DNA from 4 places in the Shewanella sp. 10N.261.52.F9 genome. Region 4 is predicted to be linked to each of the others. Evidence: predicted binding sites of a transcription regulator. Region 4 holds the regulator's gene; each other region holds the start of a gene.
The links. Region 4 encodes sigma-54, which starts transcription at its own class of promoters, with help from an activator protein. Its sites were predicted from a motif close to GTTGGCACGNNNNTNGNNT; they were not measured.
Positions count from the first base shown of each region.

Region 1: a site for sigma-54 is predicted at 1,976-1,994, ahead of flhA (flagellar biosynthesis protein FlhA). Genes of this name have one in related genera too.
Region 2: a site for sigma-54 is predicted at 1,536-1,554, ahead of nirB (nitrite reductase large subunit NirB). Genes of this name have one in related genera too.
Region 3: a site for sigma-54 is predicted at 1,216-1,234, ahead of AB4298_RS17805 (flagellar hook-length control protein FliK). Genes of this name have one in related genera too.

Region 1 covers NZ_JBFRNX010000028.1:32,832-36,020, forward strand. Annotated here, with positions in the region: gene flhA (flagellar biosynthesis protein FlhA) at 1-1,938, opposite strand, end outside; gene flhB (flagellar biosynthesis protein FlhB) at 2,090-3,189, opposite strand, start outside.
Region 2 covers NZ_JBFRNX010000004.1:213,017-216,205, reverse strand. Annotated here, with positions in the region: gene AB4298_RS03900 (glycosyl transferase) at 1-840, shown strand, start outside; gene AB4298_RS03895 (ANTAR domain-containing protein) at 827-1,390, shown strand; gene nirB (nitrite reductase large subunit NirB) at 1,776-3,189, shown strand, end outside.
Region 3 covers NZ_JBFRNX010000028.1:40,133-43,321, reverse strand. Annotated here, with positions in the region: gene fliI (flagellar protein export ATPase FliI) at 1-577, shown strand, start outside; gene fliJ (flagellar export protein FliJ) at 605-1,051, shown strand; gene AB4298_RS17805 (flagellar hook-length control protein FliK) at 1,326-2,876, shown strand; gene fliL (flagellar basal body-associated protein FliL) at 2,950-3,189, shown strand, end outside.
Region 4 covers NZ_JBFRNX010000021.1:66,455-69,643, reverse strand. Annotated here, with positions in the region: gene ptsN (PTS IIA-like nitrogen regulatory protein PtsN) at 1-309, opposite strand, end outside; gene hpf (ribosome hibernation promoting factor) at 312-599, opposite strand; gene AB4298_RS13555 (RNA polymerase factor sigma-54) at 629-2,089, opposite strand; gene lptB (LPS export ABC transporter ATP-binding protein) at 2,225-2,956, opposite strand; gene lptA (lipopolysaccharide transport periplasmic protein LptA) at 2,956-3,189, opposite strand, start outside.

The sequences.
Region 1 (3,189 bases), on a different contig from region 4:
ACGCTGTGTGGCATCAACTAATGACTTTTGCATGCGCTCTGCAAGGCTTGGCTCAATATTAGGGCCATCACCTCCGGTTGCCTGCATTGACTGATGCAACATTTGTTCCAACTCTGGCGCCAAAGTAATGACAGGGATTTCAAGCTCTGGGCCACTGATCTCTTGTACGATCATGCGTTTTAGCGCTATTCGCACTGCTGCAGTTAATACTTCGGTGTCACTACTCTTAGGTCCATATTCCAGTAATGTCTGTACTATGGTCTTCATATCACGAATAGACACACCTTCGTTAAGCAGGTTTTGCATCACTTTAACCACAGTACCTAATGGCATCACATCGGGTATAAAGCCATCCACTAACTTAGGTGAGTGTTTACCAAGCATTTCAAGTAGCTGCTGAACCTCTTCATAACCCAGTAATTTTGCAGCATTATTAGATAACAACTGACTTATGTGGGTTGCTACAACCGTTGAGGCATCGACCACGGTATAACCTAAAGTTTGCGCATGCTCGCGCATCTCAGGGGCAATCCAAACTGCATCTAAACCAAATGCAGGATCTTTGGTTTCAATACCATCAAGCTTGCCATACACTTGACCGGGATTAATCGCCAATTCACAGTCGTGACGAATTTCAGCCTCACCAGAGGAAACACCCATTAATGAAATACGATAGGCATTAGGCGACAAGTCTAAATTATCGCGAATATGAACAGCAGGAACCAAGAAACCTAGCTCTTGTGACAACTTTTTACGTACACCTTTAATTCTACCTAGCAGTTCGCCACCTTGACCTTTATCCACTAGTGGAATTAAACGGTAACCAACTTCTAAGCCAATCGTATCAACGTGTTGCACGTCGTCCCAGCTCAACTCTTTTGGCTGAGCATCGCGTTGCTCTACAGGGCCTGCTTTTGCCACTTCAAGCGCTCTAGCGCGATCTGTTTCTTGCTTCTTCTTAATAAAATAAGCACCAGCACCAGCCATAACAGCACATGAAAGAAATACCAAATGTGGCATTCCCGGCACAATGCCCATAATAAACATGACTGCCGCAGCGATAGTTAATGCCTTAGGACTGTCAAACATCTGACCCATGACCATCTCGCCCATGTCACCAGATTCGTTTTGTCGCGTCACCATTAGCGCCGCGGCAATCGATAATAGTAGACCTGGGATCTGCGCAACTAAGCCGTCACCGATAGTCAGTAGCGTGTAAATTTCAACAGCCGAAGAAAAATCTAAACCATGCTGCGCCATACCAATAATAAAGCCACCAACAATGTTGATAACCAAAATTAAGATACCGGCAATCGCATCACCTTTTACAAATTTTGATGCACCATCCATTGCACCGTAAAAGTCAGCTTCACGGGTCACTTCTGCACGGCGAGAACGGGCTTCTTCTTGGGTTAAAAGCCCTGCATTAAGGTCGGCATCAATCGCCATCTGTTTACCTGGCATGGCGTCAAGGGTAAAGCGAGCACTTACCTCAGATATACGGCCAGCACCTTTGGTTACAACCGCGAAATTGATGATAATAAGGATTAAAAAAACCACTAAACCAACGGCGTAGTTCCCACCTATCACCACAGAACCAAAGGCTTCAATCACTTTACCAGCCGCATCGCCACCATTGTGCCCTTCGAGCAACACCACTCGGGTCGAAGCTACGTTGAGCGCCAGTCGCAGCAAAGTGGCAACTAAAAGGACTGTGGGAAATGCAGCAAAATCAAGCGGGCGGTCACTATAAATAGCTACCAAAAGAACGACTAACGCTAGCGCAATATTGAAGGTAAAAAGAATATCGAGCAGGAACGCAGGCATAGGTAAGATGATCATAGCCAATGCGGCTAAAACCAATAGAGGTGTACCAATACCTTTTAAATGTGCAGGCTTTATCTGTTTTAATTGGCCTAGACTTGCTTTAAGTTCCATTCACCCTGAGTCCGATCTTTGACGTCTAACGCCTATACAGCAAATACTGTACCAATTATTGGTTTAGCCTATTGCCATGACTATAACCTGAAAGCGATTTACAAAGAATAACCTAGGTATCGAATGATGTTTTTTTGGACGACAATATGGACTAATGTTTTAAATCATCAGGGATTGGCTGTTTTACAGGAATTGGGTTCGGGCGTCGCCCCTTACCTTTTTGGTATTGCCTTAGTTGAAAAACATAGGCAAGCACTTGAGCAACGGCGGTAAATAAGCCTTCAGGGATCTCTTGATCTATCTTAGTGGTATGAAAAATAGCTCGAGCAAGTGGCGGCGCAGAGACAATTGCCACGTCGTGTTCACGGGCAATTTCACGAATTTTAAATGCCACTTCATCAACACCTTTGGCCACGACAAACGGCGCGGTAGAGCGAGCAGCATCATACTTAACAGCAACAGCATAATGTTCTGGGTTCACCACTATCACATCCGCATTGGGCACTTCTCCCATCATCCGCCGTTGAGACATTTCATGTTGTAATTGACGAATACGCCCCTTAACCTCAGGTTTACCTTCGGTATCCTTGTATTCGTCTTTGACTTCTTGTTTAGTCATCTTAAGCTGTTTTGCATGGTTCCAGATCTGAAACGGCACATCAATGACCACAATTAAGAATGTCGATGCGCACAGCAGTATAAAAATCCATACCACAATATCCATCGCATGGTAGATATTGCCAGGTAAATGCTCTTGCGAAAGTAACAAGATATCATTGAGGTAAACAGTTAACAGTAAATAAGCAGTAATCGCCACGACTGAAAACTTAGCAATACCTTTGGTTAGTTCAACCAAAGCTTGCACGCCAAACATTCGCTTAAAGCCCGCTACAGGACTCATTTTACTGGCTTTTGGCATAAAAGCTTTAACCGAAAATGACATACCTCCCAGTGCCACATTGCCAGCAAAAGCGATTAACGCTAAAAAAGCAATAAAACCAAATAAAGGCACCGCAAGCTCTGAACCGACCATGCCCCAAACATTCATCATCTGGTTCACGTCAAAAATATCATCCCGACTCAAAGTAAAAAGCTTGGTCATAATATTGTGCAGTGCCTGTGCAATATCAGGCCCCGTCATCAATAATCCCACCGATGCAGCAATTAATACTGCCGATGTACCGAGTTCTTTTGAACGTGCAACCTGCCCTTTGTCTTTGGCCTGTTGCAACTTTCTGGAGGTTGCTTCCT
Region 2 (3,189 bases), on a different contig from region 4:
ATATTAGACCGCGATGGGCTTTGTTATGTCAATGCAGACAAGCTCACCGTGTTTGCCGATACCTTTAGAGAGCTTCATCAACAATTGGGACTAAGAAGCCTTTATCAAACGGCGATACGTTGTTTGAATCCCGCTAATGCTCAATTAGGCATACGCAGCTATTTTCACAGTGGTTTCGCATCGCAACACATTAAGGTTGCGCAACTTTTGGCGCAGCATGTGCCAGCATCAAGAGTGTTGATTTTTAAAGGTTATCAAGGCGAAGCTGAAATTAACCCAAGGTGCAGTACTAAGCTGTTTATTAGTCCGTGGCAGGATATTGATTCTCAATCTTTTGGCGTTAATGACGCTAATCAGGTTTTAAGCATCAATATACCGACAAGGCTAGATATGCTGCAAGGCGACAAGTTACTTGCTAAACACTTGTGCGCAAACTGGTTAACAGCGTTGGTTGGAAGCAATACAGGGGACTTGCCTGCAAAAGTAGACGGTCTTGATTCAATGATCGAAAGTGCTATTGATATAAACGAGCGCATACGTGCAAAGGCTGCCATTGAAAGTACGCTAACCGCACTTAACTTACTAAAAAATCCATCACTTGTCTTAAATGATGCACGTAGCCAGGCCGAGCATTTAACTGATCAAATCTTTGCCTATTTAATTCGAGAAATTTGCAGCCTTGAGCAAGTAAATAACCCTGAGCGGATAGACAGCCCTGAGCAGGTAAACAGCCCTGAGCAGACAGACAGTTCTGACAGTATAAATCGCTCTGAAACCAAGCAATACCAAAAGCTAACGAGTCGTAATAAGCAAGAGGAGCCTGCAAATGCGCATTATTAGCTTTACGGAATCGCAACAAATTAAGTCAAGGTATCGCGGCGAATGCTATGTGAGCGAGTTAAGTCATGCAGGCCATCAACTAGTGCCAGTAACGAGTTTATTAGAATGTGAACGTATTCATTTTGAAGCACAGTCCGATCTGTTGCTGTTAAACCTTAAAAAAATCACTGAGAGTCATTTAGCGTTTATTGCTCGCTTAATGGAATTCTCCCCAGTGAGCTTGATTGTTTGTAGTGAGAAGATTAGCGAAAACCAATTAACTTGTTTACTGGAATGTGGGCGCATAACGTATACGCCGCAAACATTATGCGTGAGCCGTATTAATGCTGTGATAGAGCTGGCGTTACTGCGTTTTAAAGCGGCTAATCACACATTATCTAAAATTGAGCATCTTGAGCAGAAATTAGCTACTGAGCAAATTATTTATCAAGCGAAAAGTAAGTTGCAATCAGTTGGGCTTAATGAACAGCAAGCACATCAACAATTGCAGCAATATGCTATGCAGCAGGGAACAAGCCTTATTGCTGTGGCAAAAGCGTTGTGTAAATAGCCTTGCACTGTCGATGTTCTACAATGAACCAAATAAGTGCAAGTAAAGTGAGTCAGTGAGTAAAGTAGAAAAAATACGACAAGATAATAAACATCTTAACTCATTTAAAACAGTTAGTTGTATAATTTTTAATACGGGTGTTTAAGCTGGCATAAGCTTTGCGAAAGATAGAGTGACACGAGCTTAGTAAAATTAGTTTAGTCAGTACGAACTGAGTGACACTGAGTTAGTGATTATAATGCGATTTAAAAATAGCTTGTTATAAAAAGCGGTAATCAAAATTTAATGGATATCGGGCAAAGGCGCCATCTTCTTTAGGGAAGTGGCGCCTTTTTGTTTTTCTAAAAGTCAGTAACTCTAAAACTCTGGAATACGGGGGCGCTAAATGGAACAAACAAAACAAAAACTGCTGGTGGTTGGGAACGGCATGGTAGGCCATTATTTTGTCGAGCAACTGTGCCGTCAAAATATGAGTCAATATTTAGATATTCAAGTGTTAGGGCAAGAACAGATTGCAGCCTATGACAGAGTGCAATTGTCTAAATATTTTGAGGTAGGTAACGCTGATAATTTGATGTTGGCAAGTCAGGTTGAATATCAAGCCAATGGTGTGACACTACATTTGGGCCAAGAGGTCATAGAAATTGATGTGGTTAATAAGCAGGTTTTTACTCAAGATGCTGATTTTAGTTACGACAAGTTGGTGCTCGCTACAGGTTCATATCCGTTTGTTCCACCGATACAAGGCAATGATAGAGCCGACTGTTTAGTCTACCGAACGATTGATGATTTAAAAGCCATTGAACGGGCAGCTAATCGCGCACGCTCAGGTGTTGTTGTAGGTGGGGGATTATTAGGTCTAGAGGCCGCCAACGCGCTGCTATCACTCGGTATCGATACGCATGTTGTTGAGTTTGCGCCACAGCTGATGTCTGTTCAGCTGAATAAAGAAGGTGGTGAGTTGCTCAAGGAAAAAATTGAAGCACTGGGAGTGCAGGTTCATCTCAATAAAGCCACTACGGAGATTGTTGATGGCGAAGAGGCTCGGCATCGAATGACTTTTAGTGACGGAAGTTTCCTAGAAGCTGACATGTTGGTGTTTTCTGCGGGGATCCGCCCTCAAGATAACTTGGCAAGAAAGGCCAATATCAATGTAGGAGATAGAGGAGGGATTATCATTGATGATCAGTGCCTTACTTCTAATGAGGATATTTTTGCAATTGGAGAGTGCGCATTATGGCAACAAAAAATATTTGGATTAGTAGCGCCTGGTTACCAAATGGCAAATGTCGTTGCATCGCAAATCACAGCTGATTATTTACACAATCAACCAAGCCAATTTTATGGCGCAGATATGAGCACCAAACTTAAACTTCTTGGCGTAGATGTGGCTTCGATAGGCGAAAGCCGTGGCTTTGAGAATGCTCAATATGTTGAATTGATAGACCAACAAGCAGGTATTTATAAAAAGTTATGGCTTGATGAAACTGGCTTATACCTAAGAGGAGCGGTACTGATTGGTAATGTTGATGAGTATAGCCACTTACTGAGTTTATATTTGGCCGCAGAGCCTTTAGAACTACCCGCGGTCAGCCTGTTAACTGCAGATAATTCTGCTCCAATTCTATTAAAAGATAACGCTATCGTTTGTTCGTGCCATCAGGTAACTAAATCAGAGATCTGTGAGCAAGTGTTAGCGGGGAATCATACTCTAAGTGATATTAAAAGCTGTACTAAAGCCGCTTCAGGTTGTGGTGGCTGCGCTGCAGTGGTTGAGCAAATTATTGATGATGCGCTAG
Region 3 (3,189 bases), on a different contig from region 4:
GTTGTTACTAATGGATAGTTTAACCCGTTATGCTCAAGCACAACGTGAAATTGCCTTAGCTGTTGGGGAACCACCTGCGACCAAAGGTTATCCGCCATCAGTGTTTGCTAAACTGCCTAAGCTCGTTGAACGTGCAGGTAATGGCGGTGGTAAACAGGGCTCTATTACGGCATTTTATACCGTATTAACCGAGGGTGATGATTTACAAGATCCAATCGCCGATGCATCGAGAGCTATCCTTGATGGGCATATTGTATTGTCGCGCTCGCTTGCCGATTCTGGTCACTATCCTGCAATCGATATTGAAGCCTCTATTAGCCGTGTAGCGCCTATGGTGATCACACCTGAGCATTTAGAAGCTATGCGCAAAGTGAAACAGGTTTACTCGCTATATCAGCAAAATAAAGATTTGATTTCTATTGGTGCCTATAGCCAAGGAAGTGATCCCCGCATTGATAATGCGATTCGCTTGCAGCCTGCAATGAATGCTTTTTTAAGGCAGACGATGAAAGACTCGGTGACATTTGAAAGTAGTACATTAATGCTGGGTCAGATGGGGGCTCAATGCCAAGTTTAAATGTTACTCGTATAGGTAGTTTGTAGTATGGCTAAGCCTGATCCGCTACACCTAGTTCTCAAGTTAGCCGAAGAAGCAGAAGAGCAGGCTTCTTTACAACTGCGCTCGGCGGAGTTTGAGCTACAAAGGCGACAAAATCAGCTGTTAGCGCTGCAAAATTACCGTTTGGATTACATGAAACAGATGGAGCAGCAACAAGGTCAAAGCATTAGCGCAAGCAATTATCATCAGTTTCACCAGTTTGTAAGGCAAGTCGATACAGCTATCGGGCAACAGGTCCATGCGGTAAAAGAGGCAGAGGGTTTAAAACATCATCGACAAAGCCATTGGCAAGAAAAGCAGCAAAAACGCAAGGCTGTAGAGTTACTGCTTGCCAATAAAGCTGAAAAGGCATTGCTAGCGGAGCGACGTCAAGAGCAAAAAATGATTGATGAGTTTGCCTCACAGCAATTTTATCGCAAGAAATTACGCTAGGTAGATAACTTAAAGGCACTGATTAATTGCTCGTAGTCGGTAATCGCTAACAATCCTAAGGTTTACCATTGCTTTGCCTGTCTCGGCAAACGATCAATATAGCTCGTCATATACCCAGCCTGTTTTACTCTTAATCGATTCTTTATATTCCAGCCCCCATTCTTGTTGGCATTATTATTGCTTTGTTATCTTCTGCCGGCTGTATTCGAGCCGTTATTTTGACAATTTTGGTAAATAGAGTCTGGTTTGTACCGTAAACGCTGATGGAGAGAGCATGCAGCAGATGAGTAATATTTTTCTTGGCAGTTCTGATACAAGCAACAAATCAGGCGGCGCGCATAATAGCAAAACCAACGATTCTAAGATGGAGTCTAATAGCGGACTGGTCGATAATCGTTTCACTGCTGAGCTTGAAAAGGCTGGCAGCGCTAATAACGCACATACAAATACCCAAGCTACTCAGGTCGAAAAATTTAATCCGCTAGCTGAAGACTCTGAACCAGTTACTGAACTTGTTACTGCCGATGATCCTCAGCCAACAGAGCAAGATGATGTGAGTCAAATATTTGCACAAATTAACCTTGCCAATAATTTCGGAAACTCATCGAATAATCAGGTTGCTATTGAACAAGTTGCCGTTGACGGCGAAACCTTGCCGTTAAGCATTGTTGCCGCAAATGATACCGAGGCAGAACAAGAGCTATCTGATGACGTAATACAGGTATTGATGCAGCAAACAGGCCTGAATGAACAAGAGCTAAATCAACTCTCACCAGAGGAACTTGCAGCGCTTTTAAAGCAAAATCCAATACTGACAGGTCAAAGTGAACTTGCTATTGAGCAACCGCTAGCAACAGTTGGAGCTGAAGATTCAACTGCTGAGCAGCAGGGACCTAATGGGAGTGTTGTAAATGGAAGTAGTATTAATGGCTTTGCAGAAACAAAAGCTGCTTCCCTAGAAGGCAAAAGTACAGACACTAAACTGACTGAAAGCGGTAATCTTGCTGCAAACAGCTTATCTGCCAACAAACTTGCGACCAATAGCCTAGACGCCAAAGCTCAAAGTGATCATTTAGGGACTGATACCCGCGATATTTTTGGTAAAGAACTCGGAATTGAAGGCGCCAATACAGCGAGTGCTGACTTAGATAAAAAAAATACTAACTCTGACGATGCCGCGAAGGCTGCTTTGCAACTAAAAAATGCTGATTTATCAGTACGAATGACACCCGTTCAGGCAAGTTTAGAAGGGAGTCTTAGCGCGAGCAGCGAAGAATCAAATCTCGATATGAAATCATTCTCTGCACTACAAAATCAGCAGTTGCAGCAAACATCGGCGAATAACCGTCAAGACCTACCACAATTTCATGTTTCACTAAAACAAGCTGCAGAGCAAACACCACCAATGCAGCAGATGATCCAACGATTTTCGCCAATGATGAATCAGCAGTTAATTACTATGGTGAGTAATGGTGTGCAACAAGCTGAAATTCGCTTAGATCCACCAGAGCTTGGGCAAATGATGGTACGTATTCAAGTTCAAGGTGATACAACTCAAGTTCAGTTTCAGGTGAGCCAACACCAAACCCGAGAGCTGGTTGAGCAAGCTATGCCGAGGCTAAGAGAGATGTTAGCCGAGCAAGGAATGCAATTAACCGATGGTCAAGTCTCACAAGGCAATGGTGGCGGAGCCCAAGGTGAAGGCGGAAATGGTCAAGGTAAGGGGAATAGCATGACTGATTCGGATGAATTTTCAGCAGAAGAGATGTTAACAAGGTCAAATCTATCAACTAGTTCAGCTTCGGGTATAGATTATTACGCATAAGCAGGTAACCTATAGCAACTAAATAGGAACAGTATGGCGTTGAGGTTAATCAATGCTTAATTAGGGAAGGCAAATGGCGGAAGAAGCAAGCTTAGAGCTGGAAGATAATCCAGAACCTAAAAGTAAAAAGAAGCTTATTTTATTTGGTGTTATTGGTGTTGTGTTAATAACCATTATTGCGGTTACGGCATGGGTATTATTAGGCTCATCGGATGCAAGTGATACGACTCAAACGGCTGACACTGCAACAGAGCAAAAGGTCGTTAATACCGGCGAAGCTTTTTACGCTGCAATGCCAAGGCCTTTCTTGTTT
Region 4 (3,189 bases):
CAATAGGGCAAATAGAATATCAACGGGCTTTTTATCGATTGAGTCAAATGCAATTGGATCTTCGCATTTGACTAAGACCGCCACAGGTCGCTCGATATTAGCCAGCCTTCCGTGAGGGATCGCTATACCGTTACCTATACCCGTGCTACCCATTTTCTCTCTCGCCAATAGACTTTCAAAGATCTCTTGTGAAGACAGGGTAGGGTACTGGACAGCGGCAATATCACTGATTAACTCCAGTACCTTTTTCTTACTGCCCGGAGTGGCGCAGGTAGTGCACTCCGGCTGCAGGATGGTACTTAGTTCCATCGTTAGTGTTTAGTTAGCTTCTCTTTGTGTTTAAGAACCTGACGATCTAGCTTATCTATCAGGGAGTCTATTGCAGCATACATATCTGCATGCTCCGAAGTGGCAAATACTTCCCCTTTTTTCAGGTGGATTTTTGCTTCGGCAATCTGCTGCATTTTTTGTACATTCAAAATAACGTGCACATTATTGATCTGATCGAAATGTCGTTCAAGCTTTGTGAATTTTTCTTGCACGTAGCCGCGCAAAGATTCAGTAATTTCGATGTGATGTCCTGTCAGGTTGATTTGCATATATCGATCCTCCAAGTGCCTAATTTGAGTTATAAACTCTTACGTTGGTTTGAGGGGGGGATCAGCATCGCTTCTCGATATTTTGCGATCGTACGTCTAGCAACTTTAATCCCTTGTTCTGCCAAAAGTTGAGCCATTTTGCTGTCGCTTAATGGTTTCTTTTGGTTTTCAGCTGCGACTAACTTCTTAATAAACGCTCTAATTGCTGTCGATGAACATTCTCCGCCATCGTCAGTACCGACGTGGCTAGAGAAGAAATATTTCAGTTCAAAGATACCTCGTGGGGTATGCATATATTTCTGTGTGGTTACTCGTGAAATGGTTGATTCATGCATTTCAACCGCTTCCGCGATATCATTTAACACCATGGGTTTCATGGCTTCTTCGCCGTATTCGAAAAATCCTTGCTGGAACTTAACGATACAGTTAGTCACTTTTAATAAAGTGTCGTTACGGCTTTCAAGGCTTTTGATAAACCACTTTGCTTCTTGCAGATGTCCTCGAATAAACTGTCCGTCTGCCTGATTAGTCGTACTACGCGCCATCGAGGCATAATGTTGGTTTACGTTAATTTTAGGCATGTAATCAGGGTTTAGCTCAACAACCCAGCGACCTTTTTTCTTGCTAACCGAGACATCAGGAATAACATATTCGTCTTTACTGCGCGCAATCGCCAGCCCAGGCCTTGGGTTTAGGGTTTGGATCAGTGTAATTGCTTCGCGAAGATCATCTTCTTTAAGCTTTGTTTTGCGCATTAATTGCCTGAAATCTCTACCAGCAATTAAGTCTAAATAGTCTTTGATAAGTAATTTTGCGTTGTCGATATGCGGGGTATCTGCCGCATATTGCGCTAATTGGATCAGCAAACACTCACTCAGATTACGCGCTGCAACTCCAATAGGATCAAAGTGTTGTACTCGTTTTAATACGGCTTCAACTTCATCTAGTTCAGTTTCAGGGTCGCCCATCGCCTCTAAGATATCTTCACAGCTTTGGGTTAAGTAGCCGCGCTCATCAATAGCGTCGATAATAGCAGTGGCGATTGCAAGATCGTTATCAGAAAACGGTGTGAGGTTTTTTTGCCATTCAAGGTGTTCGTACAAGCCTTCGCTGGTTTCACCTTGAAAGGGCATATCATCTTCGCGACTAACGCCTGAGCTGGAGTTAGACGATACGGTGTAGACTTCGTCCCATGTTGTATCCATTGGCAGGTCATCTGGCATGGAATCTTGGGTTAATGCATCAGAGGTTTCAACCGTAGCGCTGTCGCGCTCTAGGCTATTAGAATCGTTTGAAGATGGGTCGTCACTATTATCCATGTCGCCATCTGATTGCTCTTCGTCTAACTCGAGTAGTGGGTTAGATTCTAATGCTTGTTGGATCTCTTGTTGCAGCTCTAAAGAAGATAGTTGCAATAGGCGAATAGCCTGTTGCAATTGAGGAGTCATGGTGAGCTGTTGACCCATTTTGAGCTGGAGTGACGCTTTCATCGTACCGCTATTCCCTACACTGTAGTTAAACGTTAAAGCTCGCTGATTGGCGAAGAAAGCTTAAAAACTCAATACATTGATTTTATTTGGAATTGTATTCCGTATTAAGTTTTTAACTTCCAAATGGTGAATTAACTATAGCCTGAATTGTTCACCTAAGTACACTGCTCGAACTTGCTGGTTGTCTAAGATTTCAGCAGGTGTACCTTCGGCAATAAGATTTCCGTGACTCACGATATACGCATGCTCACAAACATCGAGTGTTTCACGCACATTGTGGTCGGTAATTAGTACGCCTAAACCGCGGTTTTTGAGCTGTTCAATAATCTTTTTAATATCAATTACAGAAATAGGGTCAACACCGGCAAAAGGTTCATCTAATAGGATGAATTTGGGGTTGGCTGCTAATGCTCTGGCAATTTCAACACGGCGTCGTTCACCGCCTGATAGTGCCATACCTTGGCTATCGCGAATGTGAGTAATATGGAACTCTTCTAACAGATGTTCGAGTTGTTCTTCACGTTGTTCATTATTGATGTCACTGCGGGTTTGTAGCACCGCCATAATGTTGTCACGTACAGACAGTTTTCTGAAAATACTCGCTTCTTGCGGTAAGTAGCCAATACCTTTACGAGCACGTAAGTGCATTGGGTCTAAAGTAAGATCGTCATCGTCGATAAAAATCTTACCTTTATCGCTTTGAACCAGACCAACAACCATATAGAAAGTGGTTGTTTTACCCGCACCATTTGGTCCAAGTAAGCCAACAATTTGGCCCGTTTTTACGGTTAAGCTAACATCCTGCACAACAGCACGGCTCTTATAGCTTTTAGCTAGATTGGCTGCTTTTAAGGTGATTTGGCTCATTATTGTTCCTGCTGTTGTACTGGTGCTTCAGGCTTTTCTTCCTGATAGGTTTCAGGCTGAATAATGGTGATAACTCTGTCATCTCCTTGGCCAGTACTTTCTGCGATTAGTTGCTGCTTACTGATATTATACTTGATGCGGTTACCTGTAACTTGGCTGCCGTCTTGCTCTAGTGTTGCCTCACCCACTAAAGTCAGTGTGCGTGTGGCTAATTCATAACGGATTTCTTTGGC